Regions from separate parts of the Pantoea trifolii genome, predicted to be linked through region 1. Evidence: predicted binding sites of a transcription regulator. Region 1 holds the regulator's gene; each other region holds the start of a gene.
What was found. Region 1 encodes PurR, which represses purine synthesis genes. Its sites were predicted from a motif close to CANGCAAACGTTTGCNTG; they were not measured.

Region 1 (9,747 bases):
ATGCCAGTCTTCCATGACGAAATGCGGCTCACTGGCATCAGCGATTTGACGTACCGACGGCAAACAACCGTTCGGGAAGATATATTTATCAATCCACGGATCGACATTCATATCTGTAGTGAGGGCACCAATGGTGTGCAGCAAAAATATGCCGTCTGGTTTGAGGTTACGGTCAGCAACATCAAAATAAGTGGCATAGTTTTTCGGCCCGACATGTTCAAACATACCCACAGAAACGATGCGATCATATTGATTATTCAGGTCGCGATAGTCCTGCAGTAATATAGTGACATCCAGTCCTTCACAGCGTTGTTGCGCGAGTTTTTGTTGCTCAGCCGAAATAGTCACGCCATGCACCGTGACGCCATAATGGCGTGCGGCATATTCTGCTAATCCGCCCCAGCCACAACCTATATCCAGCAGCGTCATGCCCGGTTCAAGTTGCAACTTGCGGCAAATCATATCCAGTTTGGCTTGCTGCGCGTTTTCCAGGGTATCAGCATCTTTCCAGTAGCCGCAGGAATATTGCATGTAAGGATCAAGCATCAGTGAGAAGAGATCATTACCAAGGTCGTAATGCTCTTTACCCACAATCCAGGCGCGTTTTTTTGATTGCAAATTAGTGAGACGCGCGGCGGCGATGCGCAACGTATCTTTAAAATGCCGAGGTAATTGTTTATCCAGATGGTGTTTTAAAACGCGATGGAAGAACATATCGAGCTGTTCGCACTCCCACCAACCATCCATGTAACTTTCACCTAATCCGAGCGATCCTTCCTCGAGAACGCGTTTAAAAAAATCTGGATGCTTTACCTGAATATCCCAGGGACGAGTGCCATTAACTGCAATATCAGCCCGCTCTAGCAGTTCATTGACGATCCGATACCAATGGTTTTCTTCAAGGCTCACTTCTTCTATAACAGATGAACTCATAGCTTCTCCATCACCTTCCGATCTGAACCTGAGAAAAAGAATAGCCAATTTCCCAAGACCTGTGAGAGAACTCACGGAAAATCCGTGCGCCAGAAATCCGACGTTGTACGACGTAGTACAGAGGTATGAATTTGAGCAGAAAAGTGGGTCGCCGCACCGGATAATGTGCAGACGCCATCCCGCGACAGGGTCGCTAAAGGTATTACATTTATATTATTGATTTAATACAGAATTACTGACCCACAGAGTATATGCTCACGTGGGTCAATATTCAACGGGTTATCGTTAGTTTGCTAACGAAAAGCGCTGGCTTAGAGATTATCTTCGCAGGGACGGGAAGTGTGGGCAATATCACTTTGTGCGTTTACCGTTCGCTGGCAGACAAAGCCCACCCACGCCAGTACCACAGTAGCGACCATCACTAACGTGGTGTTGAACAGCGCCTGTTCAAGGCCGGCGGAGACCAGCAGGCTGGCTACAAAGCACAATCCTAACTGGAATAAGTTCTGTAATCCTGCGGCTTTACCGGTGGCGTGCGGGAAGTGCGCTAATGCTCTGGCAACCACAATTGGATAGATCGCGCCATTGGCCAGCGCCATGCCGCAGAAAGGCATCAACAGCACAAACAGCGGCGCTGATGGCATCAGGGCGATGACAAACAAACTCAGGATGCTCAGGCTATACAGCACCAGCAACCACGGCAGCAGTTGCGCGCCCTGATAGCGATTTAACAGCGTGCGGCAGCCAAAGCCACCAATCAGAAACGCAATGGTCTGCGGAATATAGCTCAGGCCAATATCACCCGGCGTCAGGCCAGCAGCGGCGAGAATGAAAGGTGAGCCTGTCAGCCAGGCGAAAAAGCTCGCCGAACAGGCCGAGTAGATCAAGACGTTACCGCTGTAAACGCGAGTACCCAGCAAGGTCAACCAGCCGGGTTGTTTACCTGACGCCACTTTCTCGCGCTTAGGCGAGGTTAACTGCAGCGTACCCATCAGTAGCACCACGGCAACCAGCGTTAGTGTGATAAAGATGCTGCGCCAGTGGAAGTGGCCGATAAGCCAGGCGCCGAGCAGCGGTGCCAGCGCCGGAGACAGCGCAACCAGCGGCATAATCGTGGCAAACACTTTATTGGCTTTGGCTTTTGGATAGTGATCCACCACCAGCGCCTGCCAGCTTACGGCAGCCGCACAGACACCAATTGCCTGCACAAAACGCAGTGCCAGCATCAGGCGCACATCGGTCACCCAAAGCATCCCCAGACAACCAAGGGCGAAGATGGCTAACCCCGCTAGCAAAATCGGTTTACGCCCGTAACGATCCGACAGCGGCCCCCAAAAAACCTGGGCACAGGCGAAACCGCCGAGAAACAGACTCAGGCTGGCGCTGATGGTGCCAGGTGCGCTAGCGAAATCACGCTGCATATCGCCAAAGGCGGGTAAATACATATCCGTGGCAAGAAAGCCGAGCATGCTGAGCACGGCGAGATAAGGCATAAATGCTTTAGACGACAACATGTTGATTCTCTTTTGGGCAGGTTGAACGCCGGGGAGTGTAAAAGGATGCAACGCGCTTTGTGAAACGCTAATATTTGCATAGTGCTGTTAAATTTTTTGAAGGCAAAATTATGTGGTCAGAATATGCGCTTGAAGTGGTAGATGCGGTGGCGCGCACCGGCAGTTTTAGTGCGGCCGCGCAGGAGCTGCATCGCGTGCCTTCTGCCGTCAGCTATACCGTGCGACAGCTGGAAAGCTGGCTGGCGGTGCCGCTGTTTGAGCGCCAGCACCGCGAAGTGGTGATGACACCGGCGGGCGAGCATTTTGTACGCGAAGGGCGATCTGTTATCAAAAAAATGCTGGCAACCCGTCGACAGTGTCAGCAACTGGCGAATGGCTGGCGTGGGGAGCTAAGTATCGCGGTTGACTGCATTGTTAAACCGCAGCGCACGCGGCAGTTAGTGAAGGATTTCTATCGCCATTTTCCCGATATGGAGCTGATTATCAGCTACGAAGTGTTCAACGGCGTATGGGATGCGTTGGCTGATGGCCGGGTTGATGTGGCGATTGGCGCGACCCAGGCGATCCCGGTGGGTGGACGTTTTGCCTTTCAGGATATGGGCGCGCTGAACTGGCGCTGTGTGGTGAGTCCCGACCATCCGCTGGTCAACAGCACGGAACTGGATGATGAAACCTTGCGGGCGTGGCCATCGCTGGTGCTGGAAGATACCTCGCGTGCGTTGCCGCGCCGTATGACGTGGACGCTGGATAATCAGCGGCGGTTGGTAGTGCCAGAGTGGGAAACCGGGATGGATTGTTTGCTGGCAGGATTGTGCGTCGGAATGGTGCCGGGCCATTTGGCGCGTCCACTGCTGGACAGCCATAAACTGGTTGAACTGGCGCTGCCGCAGGCTTTTCCGGACAGCCCGTGCTGCGTTAGCTGGTCAGAACAGCGCGCGTCACCGGCGCTGGCGTGGTTACTGGCTTATCTCGGGGATGCCGAAACGCTGAACCACGAATGGCTCAGCGAAGTGTCGGCTTAGCGGCGATAGTCGCGGAACGGACCGTACGCCACCGAACGGCGTTCAATTAGCGTTGGCTGGACTTCGATTGTTTGCGGATCTTCGCGCTTGCTGGTGATGCGATCCAGCAGCATTTCCAGCGCTTTTTCACCCAGTTCGGCTTTCGGCTGGTGCACGGTGGTCAGCGCTGGGGTGAAATAGCGCGCGTTGCGCACGTTATCGTAGCCAATGACTGAGATATCCTGCGGTACGCGCAAGCCCATCTCATCAGCGGCGCAAATCGCGCCCATCGCCATGATATCGCCACCGCAGAACACCGCGGTTGGACGCTGTTTCTGATTTAAAATCTGCTGCATCGCCTGATAGCCCGATTCAGGTTCAAAGTCGCCCTGAACCACCCATTCCGGACGCACCGTAATGCCCGCTTCGCTCATCGCCTGCAGGAAGCCAGCGTGACGTCCGCCGCCGGTGTTGCGCTCCATCTGGCCTGGAATGGCACCGATATCGCGATGGCCGCGTTCGATCAGATAACGCCCGGCGAGATAACCGCCCTGAAACGCATTGTCCTGCACGGTATCGGTGAAATCACCGCGTGACGCGCCCCAATCCATCACCACCATGGGGATATTGCGGTTCTCTTCCAGCATCTGCAGCAAATCGTCTGGATATTCCGAACACATCACCAGCAATCCATCGACGCGCTTTTGCGCCATCATCGACAGGTAAGCGCGCTGCTTTTGCAGATCGTTGTGCGCATTGCCGAGAATCAGCGTATAGCCGCGTTCGAAACACCGGTTCTCCACCGCTTCGATAATTTCAGCGAAGTAGGGCGCTTCGCTGGAGGTCGCCAGCAGACCCAAGGTTTTGGTGTGATTAACTTTGAGACTACGCGCCACGGCACTGGGCGAGTAGTGTAATTCTTTGATCGCTTCCCATACGGCGTTACGCGTCTCTTCCGCAACGAAACGCGTTTTGTTGATGACATGCGAAACCGTGGTGGTTGAGACACCCGCGCGTTTTGCGACATCTTTAATTGTTGCCATGAAAATGGTACTCCTGGGCTTATCGCAACTTACTGATAAGTATATTGTTAAACGTTTGCGTCTGCTAATGCTTTTACAGCCCAAAAAAGCGGGCAAAACGGTGTGTTTTAGCAGGCGAAATCACTTCATCACGCTGTTGATACAGGATGCGCAAAATCTGTTGCGCAACGAAAGGCGGCGATTCTAGCAAGCTGATGCGTATAAAACGAGATTTTTGCCCATTGCTGTGCGAAAATCGCTTTAACCCTAATAATTGTGTGACTAAGGAGTTGTGATGAATACCGACCTGAAACTGGCGCTAATGACCACTGTTGGCGCACTGTTGATGATTATCGCCTTCAGCTTTACCGCGATCATGCATTAACAAAAAAGCCGGAGCTGAGAACAGCATCCGGCTTTTTTATGATTGTTGCGCAACAACTAGCGAATAGTTTTTGGCGTCATCATGCGACGCGCGCCCACATAGTGTTTCTGCCAGTAATCCTCACCCAATGCGCTGATCTGAATATCTTTGCCGGTACGCGGCGACTGAATGAATTTCCCGTTGCCGAGATACACGCCCACATGATCGGCAGTGCCGCGATTATTGATGCGGAAGAACACCAAATCGCCTTTCTCGAGCATTTCACGTTTAATCGGTGCCGCATCGCGCAGGTGATACATCTCATTAGCGGTGCGTGGCAGTTTGAATTTCACCAGATCTTTATAGGCGTACCACACTAAGCCGCTGCAGTCGAAACCGGTATGTGGCGAAGCACCGCCCCATTGATAGGGTTTGCCGAGTTGGCCCATCAATTTGGTCATCGCCGTTTCACGCGCCTTTTGATAACGCTGGCGGTGCGCCTTACTCATTTTGATGCCGGTCAGCGCTAACGCTTCATCATCGACGGCGATCTCAGGTGTTTTCTTCGCTAAACGTTGATGACCGTATTTCTTAGCAGAAAGTTTCAGCGGGGATTTTTTGCTGGTGGTCTTGTGCAGCGCGGTTTCTGTTTTGGTCTGTTTTTTGAGTTTGAATTTTTGAACAGCAGTCAGGCGCGATTTTTTGGTGGTGGTTTTCACCGGGCGTCGTTTGCGGCGCTCGTCTTCACGTGCGCTCTTTTTCTCTGCTTTAAGCGAACTGGCATTAACGGGCGCATGCGGAGATGCAGCAGCCACATTAAAAAACAGTTGGGCGAAAGCCAGTATGAAAAGCGTAATTAGTAGACGCATAATCCGGTTACAGGTTAAGCAGGCTGAATGAAAGCAGACTGCGGCAAAGTGAGAGAAATCTGATCAAGTGACCAGCGCCGAGGCAATTCTAATCCACTTTTTTTCCAAAAGGTAAGGCCTTTTTCCATTAATATGTTACCAGATTGATTCTGTAGCAAAAATGAGCGATTTCAGCTGGTTAACGCAGCGAAACTATTGCTAATTATTAATTTATTAATGCCAATTAATGATATGAAAATGTTATTTGTCATGCGTTAACTTAACAAACATGGCGATTCGCCAGTGCAAACGCAAAATCCCGTTTTCAGTCCGGGAGCGAAATCGCTACAATAAACAAACACGAAGTAGAAGATTAAGGAAGGCAATAATGAGTACTGTTGAAAAAATTCAGCGTCAGATCGCAGAAAACCCGATTCTGCTGTACATGAAAGGTTCTCCGAAGCTGCCAAGCTGCGGTTTCTCGGCGCAAGCCGTGCAGGCGCTTTCTGCCTGTGGCGAGCGTTTCGCATACGTGGACATTCTGCAGAACCCGGATATTCGCGCTGAAATGCCAAAATACGCTAACTGGCCAACTTTCCCGCAGCTGTGGGTCGATGGCGAACTGGTCGGCGGCTGCGACATCATCGTTGAGATGTTCCAGCGCGGCGAACTTCAGCCACTGCTGAAAGAGACCGCTGAGAAGTATAAAGAAGCGGAATAATGCAGAAGGCCGACAAATGTCGGCCTTTTCTTTGCTTACTCGGCAGACGCCTCGTCTGCAGATTCTTCACTGAAAGCCAGCGGCCAGCCGCCCAGGCGTTTCCAGCGGTTCACCAACTCACAAAATAGCGTCGCGGTTTGCTCGGTGTCATACAGCGCCGAATGCGCTTGTGTGCTATCAAACTCCATTCCCGCCGCTTTGCAGGCTTTCGCCAACACGGTTTGCCCCAGCACTAAACCACTTAACGCTGCGGTATCAAAGGTGGCAAAAGGGTGGAACGGATTGCGCTTCAGGCTGGCGCGCTCTGCGGCCGCCATCACGAAGTTGAGATCGAAAGTGGCATTGTGCGCCACGATAATCGCGCGATTGCAGCCGCTATCTTTGGTGCCTTTGCGCACCATTTTAAAAATCGCATGCAGAGCTTCGTATTCACTAACCGCACCGCGCAGCGGATTGGTGGGATCGATGCCGGTAAACGCCAGCGCAGCAGGATTCAGAATGGCGCCTTCAAACGGTTCCACATGGAAGTGCAGCGTTTCATCGCGGTGCAACCAGCCGTCTTCATCCATTTTCAGCGTTGTGGCTGCAATTTCCAGCAGTGCATCGGTTTGTGCATTGAAACCTGCGGTTTCAACGTCGATCACAACAGGATAAAAACCGCGGAAGCGTTGGTGGAGAGCGTTTAAAGCGTTCGATTCAGACATCAGGATCTCATGGCAATAAATAGGGCAGCGCGCATTATGGCAAAAATCGCAGGAGGGTGCAGCAGGAGAGGGAAATCAGCCTGCAATTAGCAGGCTGACCAGCAACCTTAGTTGCCTAAGCCGTGACCGGCATGTTTATTTTCAATCAGTTCGATCTTGTAGCCGTCTGGATCTTCAACAAAGGCAATAATGGTAGAACCGCCTTTTACCGGGCCCGCTTCACGCGTTACGTTGCCGCCCGCGCTGCGAATGCGTTCGCAGGTGTCAGCCACGTTGTCCACGCCCAGCGCGATATGGCCGTAAGCGTTGCCGAGATCGTATTTATCCACGCCCCAGTTGTAAGTCAGCTCAATCACCGCGCCTTCGCTCTCTTCGGTGTAGCCAACGAATGCCAGCGTGTATTTGTACTCGGTGTTTTCGCTCTGACGCAGCACGCGCATGCCGAGCACGCGGGTGTAGAAATCGATAGAACGTTGCAAATCGCCAACGCGTAACATGGTGTGAAGTAAACGCATAACATCCTCTTTTTTAAAACGTCATCAGTGAATGACAAGACAACTAAGTATACACACTGATGAAACAACGCTGCCGCCTATCCGAGGCGGCAGCCATTTTCTTACAGGGTGGGATAATCGGTGTAACCTTCCGCGCCGCCGCCGTAGAAGCTTTCAGGGCGCTGCGGATTGAGTGGCGCATCTTGCTGCAAACGAGCAACCAGATCCGGGTTAGCGATAAAGTCGCGGCCAAACGCCACTGCGTCAATCAGGCCGCGCGCAATCAGATCATCCGCTTTCTCAACGGTGTAGGCACCGGCACCAATAATCACGCCTGGGAACAGCGCACGCACTTTCTCACGGAATGCATCGCTGTATGGCTGTCCGCCCGCCCAGTCTGGCTCAGAAAGGTGCAGATAGGCGATGCCGCGCTTGCCCAACTCGGCGATGTACCACAACGCTGCTTTCTCTTCTTCCGGGCCATTTTCCAGATTCTGGAAGGCACCGATTGGCGAAACGCGGATACCGATACGATCGGCAGACCAGTTAGCAATCGCCGCATCCACCACTTCCAGCGCGAAACGGCCACGTCTCTCAATCGAACCGCCGTACTCATCGCTACGCTGGTTTGAGCCGGGTGCGAGGAACTGATGCATCAGATAACCGTGTGCTGAGTGCAACTCCAGCAGGTCGAAGTCGGCTTCGCGCGCATTGGCAGCGGCCTGACCAAAATCTTTGACGATTTGCTGAATTTCAGCCACTGACAGCTCGCGCGGTGCTGAAGTGTCTTCACGATAGACCGAACCATCCGCAGCGCGCAGAGAAGTGCGCGTACCCGCCGCCAGCGCGGTCGGTGCGACCGGTGCTTTGCCTTCTGGCTGCACGCTGTTATGAGAGATGCGGCCGGTGTGCCACAGCTGCACGGCGCTGTGACCGTTAGCGGCATGAATGCCTTCGTTAATCATTTTCCACGCGGCAATTTGCTGCTGTGTGTGCAGGCCCGGCGCACCGGCATAGCCTTTCGCCTGGAAAGAGATCTGGGTGGCTTCGGTGATGATTAAACCGGCACTGGCGCGCTGCTGATAATATTCAGCCATCAGCGGCGTCGGGATATCGCCCGGCTCAATGCTGCGCAGACGCGTCAACGGGGCCATGAAAATGCGGTTCGGTACGGTAATCGCGCCCACTTTGAGTGGGGAGAATAGCTGCTTACTCGCCATATTGATTGCTCCAGGAAGACCGGTCGTCTAGTAACGACGATTTCTAAAAAAATCAGTGGCTTATCAGCCACTGTTCGATGGTGTCGAGCGCCAGACTAATCGGACCCGGCACTCGGGAAATCTTGCTCTGCAAACTGGCTCCGAGCCACAACAAGTAGCAGCGCTGCGCCAGCTGCTGCGGCGTTTGACTAAATGGCAGCGGCTGCTCAGCGGCGACCTCAGTCAAACAGCGCGTGTAGGCAGCGATGATGGCATTGGCACCCTGTTGCAGGGCATCGCGCATGGGTTCGGAGAGATCGCACACTTCGGCTGACAATTTCACGCCAAGGCAGCCAACAATATGACCTTGCTCGATAAACAGCCTTTCGCCGTAGCGGAAATGCGCTAACAGGCGTTCGCGCGGCGGTAAACCGGGCAGATTCAGCTGCTGATCAATCTGTTGCTGGAAGTGGGCAAAGTAGCGCTCAATCAGCGCCACGCCAAAGGCCTCTTTCGAACCGAAATAGTGGTAGAACGAGCCTTTAGTGACTTCCGCCAGCGCCAGCATCTCGATCAAACCCATGCCGGTAAAGCCGCGCTGTAAACAAACCTGCTCGCCAATAGCAAGCAGGTGTTCACGGGTATCGTTGCGTTGCAGAGTCTTGTTCATGGGGCTCAGGTTATTAGACCAGTCAGTCTAGCGCAACCCTCAGGCGGCGGTTTGGCACGATCTGTTCATATCCAATTGCGATTGATACTGCTGCGTCTGGATGTTGAACATGCCTAAAAGCGTATGGAAAAGATTATCTTGCGACACCTTTGCGTCGGCGGCTTGCTGGCGCAAACAGGCCTCATTGATGTGATTCGCCGCCGCGTATCCCGGTGACATCCACATCAGCAGAGGAATGTGAGTTTGCTGTGAGGGCGCAAACATATAAGGCGCACCG
Region 2 (9,747 bases), 1.4 Mb from region 1:
AAAATATCAAACCCTTTAACGTTTTTAAGATAAAATTTAACGCAAAGGGAACATCTCGCCGCATGGAAAGCGTCGTTCGAACCGTTTCGTTATTTCGTACTCTATGTCGGGAAGCAGCCCAACGCGTTGTTTCCTTTTTAGTTTTTAATGGCAAAGAAAGAGGTCAATATTATGGGGAAAGCTTCCTCATCTTTTGGCGTAATCCGTTTTCTCACAGTGCTTTTTGCACTGCTGACGGGCGCGTTTATGCTGGTTGGTGGCGTTTGGTTAGCCGCCATTGGTGGTTCCTGGTACTACGTTATTGGCGGTGTGGTCATGTTGATCACCGCTATTCTGCTGTGGCGCCGTAGCGGCTCAGCATTACTGCTGTACGCATTGCTGCTGTTGGCAACGCTGGTGTGGGGCGTGTGGGAAGTCGGTTTCGACTTCTGGGCGCTGGCACCGCGTACCGATGTGTTGGTGATCTTCGGCATCTGGCTGATTCTGCCGTTTGTGTATCGCGGTCTGAATAATGCCGGCAAAGGCGCTCTGGCGCTGTTGTCAGTGGCGCTGCTTGCCAGCGTGCTGGTGCTGGCGTGGGCAGTGTTCCACGATCCACAAGAGCTGAACGGTGAAATTCCAGCGGCAGCCTCTAATGCTCCGCAGGCGCAGCCGTTGAGCAACATCAATGATGCTGACTGGCCTGCCTATGCACGTGACCAGCAAGGCACCCGTTTCTCGCCGCTGAAGCAGATCAACACCGGTAACGTTAAAGAGCTGCAGGTTGCCTGGCAGTTCCAGACCGGCGATTTGAAGACGCCAAACGATCCGGGCGAAATCACCGATGAAGTCACGCCAATCAAAATCCGCGACACCCTGTATCTGTGCTCACCGCATCAGATTCTGTTTGCGCTGGATGCCAAAACTGGCAAGCAGAAGTGGAAATTTGATCCGGGCCTGAAGCCGAATCCAACCTTCCAGCACGTGACCTGCCGTGGCGTTTCTTATCACGAAGTCCCTGCTGCAGCTGATGCGGCCAATACCCAACCTGCGCTGTGCTCACGCCGTATTTACCTGCCGGTAAATGATGGCCGCATGTTCGCGCTGGATGCGGAAACCGGTGAACGTTGCGCTGCCTTTGGCAACAACGGTGAACTGGATCTGCAGCACAAGCAGCCCGTATTGACTCCAGGTCAGTACGAGCCAACCTCACCGCCGGTCATCACCGACACTACCATCGTGGTAGCGGGCGCGGTCACCGATAACTACTCAACCCGTGAGCCGTCTGGCGCCATCCGTGGCTTCGACGTCAACACCGGCAAACTGTTGTGGGTGTTCGATCCGGGCGCGAAAGATCCAAACGCGATTCCACAGGATGAACACACCTTCACCATGAATTCACCGAACTCATGGGCACCGGCGGTGTACGATCCGAAGCTGGATATCGTTTACCTGCCAATGGGTGTGTCAACGCCGGATATCTGGGGTGGCAACCGCACCGCAGAGCAGGAACGTTATGCGAGCAGCGTACTGGCACTGAACGCCACTACCGGTAAGCTGGTGTGGTCGTATCAGACCGTGCATCACGATCTGTGGGATATGGACCTGCCGTCGCAGCCGACGCTGGCCGATATCACCACCAAAGATGGCAAAACCGTTCCGGTGATTTATGCACCGGCGAAAACCGGTAACATCTTTGTACTGGATCGTCGCACCGGCGAGCCGGTTGTCCCTGCGCCGGAAACCCCGGTTCCACAGGGCGCCGCCAAAGGTGACCACGTTTCACCAACTCAGCCGTACTCCGAACTGACCTTCCGTCCGAAACAGAATCTGACGGACAAGGACATGTGGGGCGCGACGATGTACGACCAGCTGGTGTGCCGCGTGATCTTCAAGCGTCTGCGCTATGAAGGTCCGTTCACCCCGCCGTCTGAGCAAGGTACGCTGGTCTTCCCAGGCAACCTCGGCATGTTCGAATGGGGCGGTATCGCGGTGGATCCACATCGTCAGATTGCGATTGCTAACCCAATGGCGCTGCCGTTTGTTTCCAAGCTGGTTCCGCGCGGTCCGGGCAACCCGATCGAGCCACCGGCTGACGACAAAGGCGGTTCAGGTACTGAAACCGGCATCCAGCCACAGTACGGCGTACCGTACGGCGTGGAGCTGAATCCGTTCCTGTCACCGTTTGGTCTGCCGTGTAAACAACCGGCGTGGGGCTATGTCTCTGCGGTTGATCTGAAGACTAACGAAACTGTGTGGAAAAAACGCATTGGTACGGTTCGCGATAGCGCGCCAGTTCCACTGCCGTTCAAAATGGGTATGCCAATGCTGGGCGGCCCAATCACCACCGCAGGTAACGTGTTCTTCATTGGTGCTACCGCAGATAACTATCTGCGTGCATTCGATACCAATACCGGTGAAATGCTCTGGCAAGCACGTCTGCCAGCGGGCGGCCAGGCAACGCCGATGACCTATGAAGTGGATGGCAAGCAGTACGTTGTTATCGCGGCAGGTGGTCACGGTTCGTTTGGTACCAAGCTGGGTGATTATGTGATTGCTTATGCACTGCCAGATGCGAAGTAAGTTTTTGCGTTGAAGTAATAAAGCGGGCTTAGGCCCGCTTTTTCGTAGGGTCGCCATTTATGGCGACCTTTGCAAAAACCGCACAAACTTGCGGTGCGCCCATCATGAAGGTCGCCATAAATGTCGGCCCCACGAGTTAGCGGTTACGCAGCACGCGGGCGTTTAACAGCGCGCACAGCGCCATAATTACGCAGGTGGCCAGAAACACTGGACGCATACCAAACGCGCCGCCAACAAAGCCACCAAACAGCGGACCTGAAACCTGGCCGACATACTGCGCCGAAGTGGAATACCCCAGCATCTTACCCACCTGCGACTGCGGCACGCTGTGACGAATCAGCGCCGTGACGCACGGCATCAATCCACCCAGCGCCATGCCCATCAGAAAACGCAGCACCACCAATTGCCACGCTTCGCTGATAAACGCCTGCGGGATCAACAGCAACGCGCAGGCTATCAATCCGTAAATCAGCACGCGACCATGCCCAACGCGATCGGCCAGCCGTCCCAGACGCGGTGCGGAGAGAATGCTGCCGAGCGCGGCGGCGGCCATCACCAAACCGGCGGTGACGGTGATGGCGTGATCGCCGCTGACAAACTGGCCGATATACAGCGTGATGATCGGCTCAATCGACATATTGGCGAAAATCAGCAGCATGCCCGACAGCCACATCAGGCGCACCACCGGCAGATTCGGCGGTGCCTCATCGGCTCCACTGCTTTGCACGGTTTTCTTACCAAAAGAGCGCGGCACTTCTTTCAGTAAAAAGGTGGTAGCGAGGAAGGCGAGGAAAATCACCGCGCCGGTCAGCCAAAAGGTGTGACGAATACCAATCAGCGGCGGCAACACGCCGCCCAGCAGCGGCCCCACCACGTTGCCCGCCATGATGCCGGACGACAGCACGCCGAGCGCCCAGCCGGTTTGCTCTTTCGGCGTTTGCGCCGCCACCAGAATGGTCGATCCCGAGGCGTAACCGCCGAGCAAACCCGCCAGCAAACGCAGCGCCACCAGTTGCCACGGCGCGGTGGCCATGCCAATCAGCGACATCGCAATCGCCATGCCGAGGCTGGCGCGAATCAACATCAGTTTGCGGCCATAGCGATCGGCCAGTTTGCCCCACAGCGGCGCGGTCAGGGCGGCGCTGAGGAAGGTGGCGCCGTAGGCTGCACCCGACCAGCGCGCAATCGCCGCCGGTTCCTGCACGCCGAGTTGCTGCACGTAGAGCGGCAGAAACGGCAACAGTAGTGTCATCGCCACGATGGTGCTGAACGAACCCAGCACGCAGACACATAAATTTCGCTTCCAGTGTTGCTGTTCGGGCGCTAACGCGAGTGGAGGTTGCTGCATGGTGATATCCCTGTTTTTTGCTTTTTTAGCAGGCTAACAGCGAGCAATCAGAGAAAACAGGGTTGTTATGATAATTGCCAGGCGGCGTAGCATTGTTGCCAGATAACAACAATTACGCCATGCCGAGCGCCTTGATTAAGGCATCGCACAGCAATGTCACCGGCGAAGAGGGTTGCGGCTGCTCTTTCAGCAACAGATAGCTGTGCAGGCGATCCATTTGCCACTCTGGTAACACCTGCTGGATTTCACCGCGCGCTAAAGCATCTTGCGTCATATAAGCAGGCAGATAAGCGATGCCGGTCCCCGCCAGCGCCGCATTGAGCAGCGCCATGCTGTTGTTAGCGCGGAAACGGCTATGTACATCCAACGCCAGCCGCTGTTTATCACGGCGAAATGGCAGCGCGGCGGTGTGCGCCGGACCGTGAAACAGCAGTAAGTCGTGGCGCGTCAGGCGGTCAGGATGATCGATGTCCGCATGCGCCGCCAGATAATCCGGCGTAGCGTACAAGCCCCAATCAATGCTGGCGAGTTCACGATAGTTAGCGGCATCGGGCGCACGTGCGCGGATGACAATCGCCACGTCGGCGCTGGGTTGCGGGTCATCGCTAGTGGTGAGTTCGAGATCAACGTTGATGTGAATATGGCGGCGGATAAAGTCATTCAGCGTGGGCACCACGCATTGGCAGCCGTAGGTGACCGGCGCCTGCAAGCGCACGTTGCCTGCGGGCAGTTGATGCACCTGCTGCACAAAGGCGTCGGCGCGATGCATCTCTTCCAGCATGCGCACGCAGAACGGATAGTAAGCCTGGCCGAGCTCCGTCAGCACCACTTTGCGCGTGGTGCGCTGCAGCAGTTTGATGCCGAGCCGCACTTCCAGTCGCGCCACTTCGCGGCTGACGTGGGATTTGGAAACGCCTAAGGTGCGTGCGGCTTCGCTAAAGCTTTGCCGTTCCACTACGCGTGCAAACAGCATCATGGCGGAGAGATTGTCGCTGTTGTCCATGTTCTCTGGCAGTTAAGAGAGTGAGAACAGCAGCTTATAACAAATTCCCCGATCCTGGTCGCCATAAATGGCGACCCTACGCGACGGCTAATGGGAACAATAAACGATCCGGCTCGACGCGACGCTGGCGACGCAGCTGGCCTGGCGTAACCATGAAGTAGTTTTTGAAGGTGCGAGTATAAGCCTGCTGCGTATCGAAGCCGTAACTCATCGCCACCTGCAAAATCGCCTCATCGCTGTTAATCAGCGTCAATGCCGATTCGGTTAAGCGGCGCTGGCGAATGTATTCGGCCAGCGAAAAACCGGTGTGCTGACGGAACAGACGTTGCAGATGCCAGCGGGAGTATCCCGAGCGGCGTGCTACTTCATCCAGATGAAGATCGTGCCCTAAGTTATTCTCTATCCAGTCCAGCAAACTACGGATAAATTCGCGCTGATTCATGGGATTCTCCTGCGTTGGCAATGTGTCCAGTGCCGCCACAATAGCGCGTTAAATTTATCCCTTAATTAGCAGAAAATTAGCGCAGAATTAGCAAGGGGGAAAACGGGTATAATTCTGGCCTAATTATCTGTCGCTACACTGCGTTCAGTTAAGTTGGAGGGCATCATGCGTGTGCTGCTGGTAGAAGATGACGAAATGATTGGCGCGAATCTGCAGCAAGCGCTGGAAGCGGCAGGTTGGTCAGTGGATTGGGTACGCGACGGCGTCTATGCCAGCAATGCCTGGGCCGAAGGCGGCTATACCTGCGTGTTGCTGGATCTTGGCTTGCCGCGTGAAGATGGCTTGCAGGTGCTGCGACGAGCGCGCACACGCGGCGACATGACGCCGGTGCTGGTGCTCACCGCCCGTGATACCGTGCAGCAGCGCATTCAGGGATTGGACAGCGGCGCGGATGACTATTTGCTGAAACCCTTTGATCTGCAAGAGGTGCTGGCACGTATGCGCGCCATTACCCGCCGTCGTCACGGTGCGGCAGATTCTCTGCTCGGCAGCGGCGACGTGCAGATCGACATCATGACGCGCGAAGTGTTGTATAAAGGCCAGCGCGAACAGCTCACCGCACGCGAATATGCCCTGCTCTACGCCTTGCTGGAGCGGCCCGGCGCCATCCTTTCACGCGAACAGTTAGAAAACCGCATTTACGGCTGGGGCGAAGAGGTCAGCAGCAACGCGGTGGATGTACTGATTCACGGTATGCGTCGCAAACTGGATAACGAAGTGATCCGCAACGTACGCGGACTTGGCTGGCGGGTACCGGCAATATGAAACCTTTCACCTTTATGCGCTCGCTGCGTAACAAACTGCTCGCCACGCTGGTGATTCTGCATCTGGCGATGATTGGCGGCGTCACCTGGTATTTCTATCACTGCTACGGCGACATGATGGGCACCATGAAGGACGATCAGCTCGCCAAGATCGCCGATGCCTGGGCCAGCAGCCAACGCATGCCGGCGCTGATGCCGATGGTGATGCATGAAGAGAAACTCAAAAGCACCTATATCGTTCAGCTGTGGGACGAAAGCAACCATCTGCGCGCCAGCTCGTGGCCGGGCCTGCATGCGCCATTGCAGCTGAAAAAAGGCTGGACCGATTTGAAAGTCGGTGACTGTGGCGACGACTGCGAATGGCGTGTTTACACGCGGCCCGGCGAGCTGGGCAGTGAAATCGGCAATATTCAGGTGCTGCATAATATCGGCTACATGAAAAGTATCATGGTCAAGCGAGCGCTCTCCGCCATCATTCCGTTGGTACTGATGATGCCGCTCTCACTGATCGTGATATGGCTGGTGGTGCGGGCGATAACGCGCGATTTACGCGTGGCGTCGCGCCATATCGCAGCCCAGGAAACCCTGCATCCGCATAGCGTTTCACCTGATGGCTTGCCGGATGAAGTGCTGCCGCTGGTGGCAGCTTACAACGCCTTGCTGGATAGACTGCGCGCGGCCTGGTCATCGCAGCGTCAGTTCCTCGAAGATGCGGCGCATGAGCTGCGTACGCCGGTCACCGCAGTGACCTTGCAGCTGGAGAATCTGCGGCAACATATTCAACCCGGAGAAGCCAGCCGCCAGTTCGATCAGCTGGAAGCGGGTGTAACGCGCACGCGCCATCTGGTGACGCAGCTGCTGAATATCTCGCGTCAGGAAGATCAATCGGTGGTCGCCACGGTGGAAAGCATCGAGCTGGACGACCTGCTGAAAGAGAGCATTGAGCAGTTGATGGTGGTGGCAGATAAGCGCGGCATTGATATCGGCTTTAACGGCACCACGCATTATCGCCTGCACGCCAGCCGCTCCGATCTGCGTAGCCTGTTCGATAACCTGATCGGCAATGCGATGCTGCACACGCCGGAAGGCAGCCTGGTCGATGTGCTGCTGCATCGCGTCGGTAATCACACCGTGGTGGATATTGTCGATAACGGGCCCGGCATGGCGGAATCCTTTATCGAACGCGCCTTTGACCGCTTCACCCGTTCGCCGGACGTGCAGGCGCAAGGCAGCGGACTGGGCTTATCGATTGTGCGCAGCGTTGCGCAAAAGCATCAGATGCAAGTTGCGCTGTCGAACCGCCACGATCAACAGGGCCAGATTGCTGGCCTGCAGGTGCGCGTTACCCTCCCATAACCCCGTAGGGTTGCCATTCATGGCGACCTTGCAATTTATCGCACCATTCTCTCAACCCCTTTTTCCCGACGAACGCGACACGTAAACGGTTGCGGGGTTCCGTTCGCCTCACGGCCGTTATGTGATAACCATCACATTTCCAGTGAATCAAACTGCAACACTTTTTGACAAACGTGACCAAAATCTATTTTCTATGCCTCTGTTACAGGCACATTACGCAAGCTTGAAAATCTGGCGACACAGACCGGATACGACAACTCACTGCCCATCCCCTGGGATCAATTTCACCCGATCGCGGCGACGGCCCGGCGATCAAAAGCATGTGGTTAACAATAATGAAATATAAAGCGTTGATAGCAGGGGCCTTATTGGCCAGCAGCTGGACTGGTGCGGCACAAGCGGCAGACAGCGATCCGCAGTACGTTTCTGACTGGTGGCATCAGAGCGTGAACGTGGTGGGCAGCTACCACACCCGTTTTGGACCCCAGTTCAACAACGACGTGTATCTGGAATACGAAGCCTTTGCTAAAAAGGATTGGTTCGATTTCTACGGCTATCTCGATCTGACCAACTTCTTTGGCGTGGGTAACAGCAACGCCAACGGCGTGTTCGACCACGGTTCGCCGATGTTCATGGAAATTGAGCCACGTTTCTCCATCGATAAGCTGACAGGCACCGACCTCTCTTTTGGTCCGTTTAAAGAGTGGTACTTCGCCAACAACTACATCTATGACATGGGTCGCAACAGCGATAGCCGTCAGAACACCTGGTACATGGGTCTCGGCACTGACATTGATACGCACAGCGATATCGGCCTGTCGCTGAACGTTTACGCGAAATACCAGTGGGAAAACTACGGTGCGGCGAACGAGAACAGCTGGGATGGTTATCGCTTCAAGGTGAAATACTTTGTACCGATTACCGACCTGTGGGGCGGCAAGCTGAGCTACATCGGCTTCACCAACTTCGACTGGGGTTCCGATCTGCGTGATAAGTCCGATCGTTCACGCACCAGCAACTCGATTGCATCGAGCCACATTCTGTCGCTGAACTACGATCACTGGCATGTTTCAACCGTGGCGCGTTATTTCCACAACGGCGGCCAGTGGGCTGATGGCCAGGAGGTGAACTTCGGTAACGGTCCGTTTGAAGTGAAATCGACTGGCTGGGGTTACTATTTGGTGGTGGGTTACAACTTCTAAGTTGTTGGTTTCCCTCACCCTAACCCTCTCCCACAAGTGGGAGAGGGAACAGATCGTGCCCCTACCTACTCTCTCTCCCGCTTGCGGGAGAGGGCTGGGTGAGGGCTAGCGCGCACCCTATACTCAAATCTGCGGCTTATACGCATTCACCATCCACGGTACGCCGAACTTATCGGTCAACATGCCAAAGCCATTGGCCCAGAACGTCGGTGCCCAGCTTTTCGTCACTTCACCGCCCGCGGACAACGCCTCAAACCAACGCTTGCCTTGCGCCTCATCCGGCGTGGATAAACTCACGGCAAAACCGCCATACGCCGCCTGCGGTGCGCCATCGCTCATCATCAATTCGCCCTGCCCGATGCGCAGATGGGCATGCATAATCTGCTCCGGCGAAAAGCTCACGCCCGAGATACAACCTTCGTCCTCCACCGGCGTTTCATCCGGCATATCGCCATAAGTCATCTTGAACAGCAGCTCGCCGTCGGTGGCGTCGAGGTAGAAGGCAATCGCCTCTTCGCAGCGACCGCTGTAAAACACATACGGGGTAACTTGCATGGTCTGTACTCCATAAAGGGAACGTCCCCTGCAAGTGTAGTGCGCATTATTTATACCGTTGCGAGCCAGGCCGCACTCTTACCTTTGCTGACAGTAGCGCCGAAACAGCTGCGCCATGTAGGCGCTCATCGGTGTCAGCGCGGTGTCTTTGCGCTGGATAAGGTAGAAAGTGGCTTTCGGTAAGGGTTCGTCGAGCTCGAGGGAGATCAGCTGGCCGCCGTGCGTCGGGTCTTCAATCACATCGCGCGAAATAATGCTGACGAAATCGCTCTGCGCCACCAGGCTGGTGCAGGCCATAAAGGTCTCGCAGGTGACGACGATTTTCGGTGCCATGCCGCGCTCGCCAAACAGATCGTGCAGCAGCCGATAATAGCTGCCCTGCGGCGTCGGCATGGTCCAGTCGCAGTGTTGCAGCTCGGCCAGCGTGCGCGCGTGCGCCATCGGATGCCCTTTGC
Region 3 (9,747 bases), 1.5 Mb from region 1:
GTTTGCCTTGTGGGCGGTGGATGCGCGTTACGCCTCGGGCGAAAACGGTTTAACGCCGTTGCAGGAGTTTCAGCAGGCGGTCAAAGCGCTGCACGCGGCGGGCATCGAAGTGATTCTCGATGTGGTGTTCAACCACACCGCCGAGCTGGAAGAGATCGGGCCAACGATTTCGCTGCGCGGCGTGGATAACGCCAGCTATTACTGGCTGGATGGCAACGGCGAATACCAAAACTGGACCGGCTGCGGCAACACGCTGAACCTCAGCCATCCGCAGGTGATGGTGTGGGCGCTGGAAGCACTGCGCTACTGGGTGCGCGTTTGCCATGTTGATGGTTTCCGCTTTGACCTCGCCAGCGTGTTGGGGCGCACGCCGGAATTTCATCAGGATGCGCCGCTGTTTGCCGCCATCAAAGCCTGTCCGTTGCTCTCTAAGGTGAAGCTGATTGCCGAGCCATGGGACATCGGTCCCGGCGGTTATCAGGTCGGCAGCTTTCCGCCGGACTTCGCCGAGTGGAACGACCATTTTCGCGATGCGGCACGCCGTTACTGGCTGCAGGGTCAACTGAATAATGGCGATTTCGCCCGCCGTTTTGCCGCATCCAGCGACGTTTTCCAGCGTGAGGCGCGTCTGCCGCACGCCAGCATCAATCTGATTACCGCTCACGACGGTTTCACGCTGCGTGATGTGGTGAGCTTCAACAACAAACACAATCAGGCCAACGGCGAAGACAATCGCGACGGCAGCAGCAGTAACTTCAGCCATAACCACGGCAAAGAGGGATTGCAGGTCAACTTCGATATTGTCGAACGGCGGCGGCGTAGCGTGCATGGCTTGCTGACCACGCTGCTGCTGGCGCAGGGCACGCCGATGCTGCTGGCGGGTGACGAACGCGGTCACAGCCAGCACGGTAACAACAACGCCTATTGCCAGGACAATCCGCTGACCTGGTTGAACTGGCAACAGGATGATTTTGGCCTGGTCGACTTCACTGCTGCGTTAATCCGCCTGCGCCAGCGCATTCCCGCGTTGACGCAGGATCGCTGGTGGCAGGAGGGCGATGGCAGCGTGCAGTGGTGCAATGCCAGCGGCACACCACTGGAAGCCGAGCAGTGGGAACAGGGGACGCACAGAATGCAGATCCTGCTCTCCGGCCGCTGGTTAATAACAATAAATGCCACGGAATCGGTGAGTGATATCGCCTTACCAGACGGAGAGTGGCGTGCCATTCCTCCTTTCGCCGGGGAAGATAACCCCATCCTGACAACTGTCTGGCACGGTCCCGCACACGGTGTGTGTGTGTTCCTAAAGCAATCATAAGGAGTCAGACATGGTGAAATTAGATAGAACAGATCATCTGATGCTGGCGCGCCAGCTCCCTACACAAACGGTTGCCCTGATCCTTGCTGGCGGGCGCGGTACGCGCCTGAAAGATCTCACCGCGAAACGCGCCAAACCTGCCGTGCACTTCGGTGGCAAGTTCCGCATCATCGACTTTGCGCTGTCCAACTGCATCAACTCGGGCATTCGGCGCATCGGCGTGATCACACAATATCAGTCACATACGCTGGTGCAGCACATCCAGCGCGGCTGGTCGCTGTTCAACGAAGAGATGAACGAGTTTGTCGATCTGTTGCCGGCACAGCAGCGTGCCGCTACCGAACACTGGTATCGCGGCACGGCCGATGCGGTGACGCAGAACCTCGACATTATTCGCCGCTACAACGCGCAGTACATCGTGATACTCGCCGGGGATCACATCTACAAAATGGATTACTCGCGCATGTTGCTCGACCATGTCGATCGCGGCGCGAAATGCACCATCGCCTGCTTACCGGTGCCGTTGGCCGAAGCCACGGCGTTTGGGGTGATGGCGGTGGATGCCGAAAACAACGTGGTCGATTTTGTTGAAAAACCGCCGAAGCCGCCGTCAATGCCGGGTGATGACAGCCGCGCGCTGGCCAGCATGGGCATTTACGTGTTCAACGCCGATTACCTGTATCAACTGCTGGAAGAGGACCTGCAAGTGGCCGATTCCAGCCACGATTTCGGCAAAGATCTGCTGCCGAAAATCGTCGCCAGCGGCGAGGCGTATGCGCACTCCTTCACGCTCTCCTGCGTGCAGGTGGATGAAAACGCCGAGCCGTACTGGCGCGACGTCGGGACGCTGGAAGCGTACTGGCGCGCCAATCTCGATTTGGCGTCGGTTACGCCCGAGCTGGATATGTACGACCACAGCTGGCCGATACGTACCCACATGGAACCGCTGCCGCCGGCGAAATTTGTGCAGGATCGATCCGGCAGCCACGGCATGACAATGAATTCGTTGGTTTCGGGCGGCTGCATCATCTCCGGTTCGGTGGTGGTGAATTCGGTGCTGTTCCCGCGCATTCGCATCAACTCGTTTTGCAACATTGATTCCGCAGTGCTGCTGCCTGATGTGGTGGTTGGCCGATCGTGTCGTCTGCGTCGCTGCGTGATCGATCGCGCCTGCGAGCTGCCAGAAGGCATGGTCATTGGCGAAAACCCCGACGAAGACAGCCGTCGTTTTTACCGTTCTGAAGAGGGCATCGTACTGGTGACGCGCGCCATGCTGGCCAAATTGGCCGGAGGCGGTCAGTAAGTGACGAAAGATTATAGAGAAAATTGCCGCGTGGAACGTGTGCGATAACAATAGGGGTTCAGGATGCAGGTTTTACATGTCTGTTCAGAGCTTTTCCCGCTGTTGAAAACCGGCGGACTGGCTGATGTCGTCGGTGCATTACCACAGGCGCAAATAGCCGATGGTACGGATGCGCGGGTGTTGATTCCCGCCTATCCGGATCTGCGTAAAGGAATTCCTGATACTGAGGTCCTGGCGGAGTTGCAAACTTTCGCCGGACCGGTACGCTTACTTTTTGGACAATTTAACGGCGTTGGTATTTATTTAATCGATGCGCCGGGATTGTATGAACGTCCCGGCAGCCCGTATCACGATACCTCGCAGTTTGCTTACGTGGATAACTATCTGCGTTTTGCGCTGCTGGGCTGGATGGGCGCCGAGATTGCCAGCGGGTTAGATACGGATTGGCAGCCGGATATCGTGCACGCGCATGACTGGCATGCAGGCTTAACCTGCGCCTATATCGCCGCGCGCGGTCGTCCGGCAAAAACGGTGTTCACCGTGCATAATCTGGCGTATCAAGGGCTGTTTTCTGCGCGTCATCTGGATGAGATCCAGATCCCGCGCGCCTTCTTTGACATGCATGGACTGGAGTTCTTCGGGCAAATTTCTTACCTCAAGGCGGGCCTGTTTTATGCCGATCATATAACGGCGGTCAGCCCGACTTACGCGCTGGAGATCACCCGACCGGAATTTGGTTACGGCATGGAAGCGCTACTCGAGCAGCGACTGCGTGAAGGACGACTGAGCGGGATTTTGAACGGCGTCGATCCGGGCATTTGGGACCCGGCGCACGATCTGCTGCTCACCGCGCGCTACGACAGCGAAACGCTGGAGAGCAAAGCGGAGAACAAGCGCCAGCTACAGATTGCCATGGGCCTGAAGGTGGATGATAAGGCGCCGGTGTTCTGCGTTATCAGCCGTCTGACCAAACAGAAAGGGCTGGATCTGGTACTGGAAGCGCTGCCGGGCTTGCTGGCGCAGGGCGGACAGCTGGTGCTGCTCGGTCAGGGTGATGCCGAGCTGCAGCAAGGTTTCCTGGCGGCGGCGGCCGAACATCCGGGCCGCGTTGGCGTGCAGATTGGCTATCACGAAGCCTTCTCGCACCGCATTGTCGGCGGCGCGGATGTGATTATGGTGCCGAGCCGTTTTGAGCCGTGCGGCTTAACCCAGCTGTACGGTTTGAAATATGGCACGCTGCCGCTGGTGCGTCGCACCGGTGGACTGGCGGATACGGTGCAAGACAGCTCGCTTGAGAACCTGGCGGATGGTGTTGCCAGCGGTTTCACCTTTGAAGACAGTAATGCCTGGTCGCTGCTGCGGGCGATTCGGCGCGCATTTGTTCTGTGGTCTCGTCCTGCACTCTGGCGCTACGTTCAGCGGCAGGCGATGGGGATGGATTTTAGTTGGCAGGTGGCAGCACAAGCCTACCGCGATCTTTATCAACGTTTGCTGTAATGAGAGATTGGGATACTTGATATGAATGCACCTTTCACCTATGCCTCACCCACGCTGACGGTTGATGCACTGAAGCACTCAATCGCCTATAAGCTGATGTTTACTATTGGTAAAGATCCATCGATTGCGAATAAGCATGAGTGGCTTAACGCCGCGCTCCTGGCGGTGCGTGATCGCATGGTGGAACGCTGGTTGCGCTCCAGCCGCGCGCAGCTCTCGCAGGATGTGCGACAGGTTTATTATCTGTCGATGGAGTTCCTGATGGGGCGCACGCTCGGCAATGCGTTGCTGGCGATGGGCATTTATGAGGATCTCAATCAGGCGCTGGAGGAGATGGGCCTCGATCTCAGCGAGCTGATGGAAGAGGAGAACGATCCCGGCCTCGGCAACGGCGGTTTGGGTCGTTTAGCGGCCTGTTTCCTCGATTCGCTCGCCACGCTCGGTTTACCGGGGCGCGGTTACGGCATCCGTTACGATTACGGCATGTTTAAGCAGAATATCGTTGACGGGCAGCAGCGCGAATCGCCGGATTACTGGCTGGAGTACGGCAATCCGTGGGAGTTTCAGCGCTTTAACACGCGCTACAAAGTGCGCTTCGGTGGCCGTCTGCAACACGAAGGCGCGCGAGTGCGCTGGGTGGAAACCGAGGAGATCGTGGCGATGGCCTACGATCAAATCATTCCCGGTTTTGATACCGATGCCACCAACACGCTGCGTCTGTGGGGCGCGCAGGCCAGTAATGAAATCAACCTCGGTAAGTTTAATCAGGGCGATTACTTCGCTGCGGTAGAAGATAAAAACCACTCGGAAAACGTGTCACGCGTGCTCTATCCCGATGACTCCACCTATTCAGGCCGCGAACTGCGTCTGCGTCAGGAGTATTTCCTCGTTTCCTCGACGGTGCAGGATATTCTCAACCGTCATTGGCAGATGCATGAAACCTGGGACAATCTGCCAGACAAAATTGCCATCCACCTTAACGATACGCATCCGGTGCTGGCCATTCCGGAACTGATGCGTCTGCTGATCGATGAGCAGAAATTCAGCTGGGACGATGCCTTTGAAGTGACCTGTCAGGTGTTCTCCTACACTAACCACACGCTGATGACCGAAGCGCTGGAAACCTGGCCGGTGGATATGATCGGCAAGATCCTGCCGCGTCATCTCAGCATCATTTTTGAAATCAACGACTACTTCCTGAAAACCATCCAGGAATACTATCCGGATGATTGGGAGCTGTTAGCGCGCATCTCGATCATCGACGAAAACGATGGCCGCCGCATTCGTATGGCATGGCTGGCGGTGGTGGTGAGCCACAAGGTTAACGGTGTATCGGAGCTGCACTCCAACTTGATGGTGCAATCGCTGTTCGCTGACTTCGCGCGTCTGTTCCCTGGCCGTTTCTGCAATAAAACCAACGGCGTGACGCCACGTCGCTGGCTGGCGCTGGCCAATTCGGCGCTCTCCGACGTGCTGGATGAGGCGATTGGCCGCAACTGGCGTACCGATCTTGGCCAGCTCAATGAACTGACCACGCAGGTCGATTATCCGGCCTTTATCGAACAGATCGCCGACGCCAAGTTCGCCAACAAGAAACGCCTGGCGGATTGGGTGGCGAAGAACATGGATATCGTGCTTGATCCCCATGCGCTGTTCGATGTGCAGATTAAGCGCATCCACGAATATAAACGTCAGCTGCTAAACGTGCTGCACGTGATTACGCGCTACAACCGTATCAAGGCCGATCCCAACGCTGAATGGGTGCCGCGCGTTAATATCTTCGCTGGTAAAGCGGCGTCGGCCTATTACGTGGCGAAGCACATCATTCACCTGATCAACGATGTCGCCAATGTGATCAACAACGATCCGCAGGTGAAGAACAAGCTGAAGGTGGTGTTCATTCCGAACTATGGCGTGAGCCTGGCGCAGATCATTATTCCGGCGGCGGATCTCTCCGAGCAGATTTCAACGGCGGGAACTGAAGCGTCTGGCACCAGTAACATGAAGTTTGCGCTGAACGGCGCGTTAACCATCGGCACGCTGGATGGCGCAAACGTCGAGATGCTGGAGCATGTCGGCAAGGAGAATATCTTTATCTTCGGCAACACCACGCCGCAGGTCGAGAAGCTGCGCACCGATGGCTACAACCCGCGTAAGTATTACGAGGACGATCCCGAGTTGCATCAGGCGCTGACGCAAATCGCCAGCGGCGTGTTCAGCCCGCAGGAGCCGGGGCGCTACCGTAATCTGTTTGATGCGCTGGTGAACTTCGGCGATCACTACCAGCTGCTGGCGGATTATCGCAGCTATGTGGATACCCAGGACAAGGTGGACAAGCTTTATCGTCAGCCGGACAAGTGGCAGCGCAGCGCAGCGCTGAATATCGCCAATATGGGTTATTTCTCGTCGGACCGCACCATTCAGGAGTATGCGGATGAGATCTGGCACATTTCGCCAGTGAGATTGTAAGGCGAGGGTTGCAAACCAGGTCGCCATGAATGGCGACCCTACGAAAACCGCATTGAGCCATTTGTAGGGTCGCCATTCATGGCGACCGTTCCAAAGCTTATTTCAATGTGATGCTTTTGACGATGTTATCTGCATCGCTTTGCGCCTGCTGTTGGTTATCAGCTGGCAAGGTAATCTGCAGCGTCAGCAGTTTTCCGTCCACTTTTGCCAGAATCACCGAAGACCATGAGGTCTGATTGTTGGCAGAAATCACCGTATCCAGCTGTTGTGCCGGCTGGTCTTTCAGCGTTACCGCTTTGTTAGACACCACCTGCAACTGTGGATCGCGACCGCGCTGCTGCTGTTCCAGACGCTGTGCCAGCGCATCAAGCGCTTCGTTGGTGGGATCGCCTGCAATCACGATAATCGCGCGCTGACCGGTTTCGTCGGCATAGACGTGCATGTTGGTGGATTCAGAGCCGAGCTTGCCGCTCTTGTCAGACATGCCCGCCGGCAGAGAGAAGCTCAGTTTGCCGTCCATCAGGTTAACCGTCTGGGCCGACTGGCTGGCGCTCGCACCGTTGCTGTTCGCTGCCGCATCATCTTTCTTCTGGTCACATGCCGCCAGGCCGATAACCAACAGGCCAATACCCACATATTTCACTACGTTACGCATTCTTTTCCCTTTTACATGATTCCAGTCGTTTAGGTTTATAGCCTAAATAATTCAAGCGGCAGAAAGGCGGTAAGCGCGTGAACCCATGAGCTTACATGAGTAAGTGATTGGGTGAACGCGTGCAACCAACGCATCTGCCGTTTGAAGTATGACGGCTATAAAAACGGAATCGGCGGTTAAAAGCAACCGCCGGTATGTCAGGAAATCTTAGCGTGCGGTAGCGTTTCGTCTATGTGCAATTAGCCGAAATTGATCTGCTGCTGCGCGGAACGTTCGGCTAAGCGCTTCAGCATGGCATTCAGCAGTACGCCGTAAGCTGGGAGGAAGAAGATCATGCAGATCAGCACCTTGAAGCTGTAATCCACCAGTGCGATTTCGACCCAGTGCGCCGCCATAAACGGGTCTGGACTCTTGTAGAAGGCGATGAAAAAGAAGGCCAGCGTATCGCTGATATTACCGAGGAACATCGCTGCCGCTGGGGCAATCCACCACTGCGATAAACGGCGCAAACGGTTAAAAACGTGGACGTCGAGAATCTGTCCCAGCGCATAAGCCATAAAGCTGGCGCAGGCGATACGCGCAACAAACAGATTTACCTCTTCCAGTGATGCCCAACCTTGCCATTCGCCCTGATAAAACACGCAGGAAACGATGTAGGAGATCACCAGCGCGGGCATCATCACCGCCAGAATAATGCGACGAGCCAGCGGCGCGCCAAAGATACGCACGGTGAGATCGGTAGCGAGGAAAATAAACGGAAAGCTAAACGCGCCCCATGTGGTGTGGAAGCCGAAGATGGAAACCGGCAGCTGTACCAAATAGTTACTGGAGGTGATCACCAGCAGATGGAAAAGCGATAGCCAAAACAGCGCATGCATGCGCTGACGTGCAGAAAAGTTGATCATTGTAAGCCTTTTTAGTGATGGGGTGAGGGAACCCAGGTTCGTGCGTTGGCACGATGGTAAATAAAAAATCGGCGGCATCTTAACGCGTTGCGCAATTTATGCAATGGTTAATTTTAACGCAATCGTTATCGCCTTGCGTTGGCTCATTCGCGCGCTAGAATGAGCGCCCATCACTAACAACTGACAGAGAATCATGAGCGATCCCTTTTCTGCGCCAGACCATCAGCTTGATGCCCTTGGCCTGCGCTGCCCGGAGCCGGTAATGATGGTGCGTAAAACCGTGCGCAGCATGCAGGCCGGTGAAACCTTGCTGATCATTGCTGACGATCCCGCTACTACGCGCGATATTCCTGGTTTCTGCCGCTTTATGGAGCATGAGTTGCTGGCACAGCAGACCGAAAGCCTGCCGTACCAGTTTCTGATTAAAAAAGGCGCCTAACGCTGACGCAGCAAGCGCAGCGCGTTGGCTGTCACCAGTGCGGTGGCACCGGAATCCGCTAAGACCGCCAGCCACAAACCGGTGAAGCCGAGCAGCGTGGTGACCAGAAAAATCGCCTTCAATCCCAACGCCAGCGCCACGTTTTGACGAATGATGGCGCGCGTGCGCCGTGCCAGCACAAGGGTGCGTGGCAGAATCGCCAGCTGGTTTTGCGTTAATGCCACATCCGCGGCTTCCAGCGCCACATCGGTGCCGCTGCCCATCGCAATGCCAATGGTGGCGGCTTTCATGGCGGGCGCATCGTTAATGCCATCGCCGACCATCGCCAATGCCTGCTGCGCGCCTAACGTCCTCACCGCCTCAACTTTATCAGCGGGCAGCAAACCCGCGCGATAATTGATGTTGAGTTCAGCCGCAATGGCGGCGGCCGCGCGTGGATTGTCGCCGGTGAGCATCACGCTATTCACGCCAAGCTTCTGCAACTCAGCCAGCGCGCGGATCGCTTCGCTGCGCAACTGGTCCTGCAACGCTAACGCGCCCAGCACCTGCTGCTCCTGCAACAGCAGCACCACGGTTTGGCCCTGCGCTTCCAATTCAGCAATCTGCTGTTGCTGTGCGTCGTCGAGATGGCTGACTTCGCGCGGCGTGAGCAGTTGATAGGTTACGCCAGCGATCGCGGCACGAATGCCGCTGCCGGCCAGGGTTTGCTGCTGTGCCGCTTGCGGAATGGTGAGCGCGCGACGCTCGGCTTCGCTGACAATCGCCCGCGCCAGCGGATGGGTGGAACCTTGTTCAACGGCGGCGGCGATACTTAGGAGATTGTCTTCCGCCATCGCGCCAAAAGGCTGGATGTGGTTGATCTGCGGTTTACCGGCGGTCAGCGTGCCGGTTTTATCGAACGCCATCATACTCACGCGACTGAGACGCTCCAGCGCCGCGCCGCCTTTGATCAGCGCGCCCTGACGCGCGGCAGCGGCCAGGCCCGAGGTGATGGCGGCAGGCGTCGAGATCACCAGCGCACACGGGCAACCAATCAGCAGCAGCGTCAACCCTTTATAAATCCACGGCAACCACTCGCCAAAGCCCAGCAGCGGCGGCAGCACCATCACCAGCAGCGCCAGCAGCATAATGGCGGGCGTATAAATGCGGCTGAAGCGATCG

Region 2: NQH49_RS01980 (nucleoside-specific channel-forming protein Tsx) is a predicted target of PurR. The motif match lies at 7,614-7,631, and genes of this name have one in related genera.
Region 3: tusA (sulfurtransferase TusA) is a predicted target of PurR. The motif match lies at 8,263-8,280, and genes of this name have one in related genera.

The regions. Positions count from the first base shown of each region.
Region 1 covers NZ_JANIET010000001.1:1,860,857-1,870,603, forward strand. The annotation lists gene cfa (cyclopropane fatty acyl phospholipid synthase) at 1-933, opposite strand, end outside; gene punC (purine nucleoside transporter PunC) at 1,245-2,447, opposite strand; gene punR (DNA-binding transcriptional activator PunR) at 2,558-3,469, shown strand; gene purR (HTH-type transcriptional repressor PurR) at 3,466-4,491, opposite strand; gene cydH (cytochrome bd-I oxidase subunit CydH) at 4,766-4,855, shown strand; gene NQH49_RS08690 (C40 family peptidase) at 4,912-5,703, opposite strand; gene NQH49_RS08695 (Grx4 family monothiol glutaredoxin) at 6,068-6,403, shown strand; gene rnt (ribonuclease T) at 6,439-7,107, opposite strand; gene gloA (lactoylglutathione lyase) at 7,215-7,622, opposite strand; gene nemA (alkene reductase) at 7,724-8,821, opposite strand; gene NQH49_RS08715 (TetR/AcrR family transcriptional regulator) at 8,874-9,470, opposite strand; gene eptA (phosphoethanolamine transferase EptA) at 9,510-9,747, opposite strand, start outside.
Region 2 covers NZ_JANIET010000001.1:452,935-462,681, reverse strand. The annotation lists gene NQH49_RS02010 (glucose/quinate/shikimate family membrane-bound PQQ-dependent dehydrogenase) at 172-2,562, shown strand; gene NQH49_RS02005 (MFS transporter) at 2,699-3,910, opposite strand; gene NQH49_RS02000 (LysR family transcriptional regulator) at 4,023-4,913, opposite strand; gene NQH49_RS01995 (helix-turn-helix domain-containing protein) at 4,990-5,355, opposite strand; gene NQH49_RS01990 (response regulator) at 5,521-6,180, shown strand; gene NQH49_RS01985 (sensor histidine kinase) at 6,177-7,535, shown strand; gene NQH49_RS01980 (nucleoside-specific channel-forming protein Tsx) at 7,871-8,737, shown strand; gene yjdN (VOC family metalloprotein YjdN) at 8,861-9,292, opposite strand; gene NQH49_RS01970 (LysR family transcriptional regulator) at 9,371-9,747, opposite strand, start outside.
Region 3 covers NZ_JANIET010000001.1:328,411-338,157, forward strand. The annotation lists gene glgX (glycogen debranching protein GlgX) at 1-1,318, shown strand, start outside; gene glgC (glucose-1-phosphate adenylyltransferase) at 1,329-2,621, shown strand; gene glgA (glycogen synthase GlgA) at 2,685-4,118, shown strand; gene glgP (glycogen phosphorylase) at 4,140-6,587, shown strand; gene NQH49_RS01460 (DcrB family lipoprotein) at 6,685-7,242, opposite strand; gene NQH49_RS01465 (7-cyano-7-deazaguanine/7-aminomethyl-7-deazaguanine transporter) at 7,482-8,147, opposite strand; gene tusA (sulfurtransferase TusA) at 8,341-8,586, shown strand; gene NQH49_RS01475 (zinc/cadmium/mercury/lead-transporting ATPase) at 8,583-9,747, opposite strand, start outside.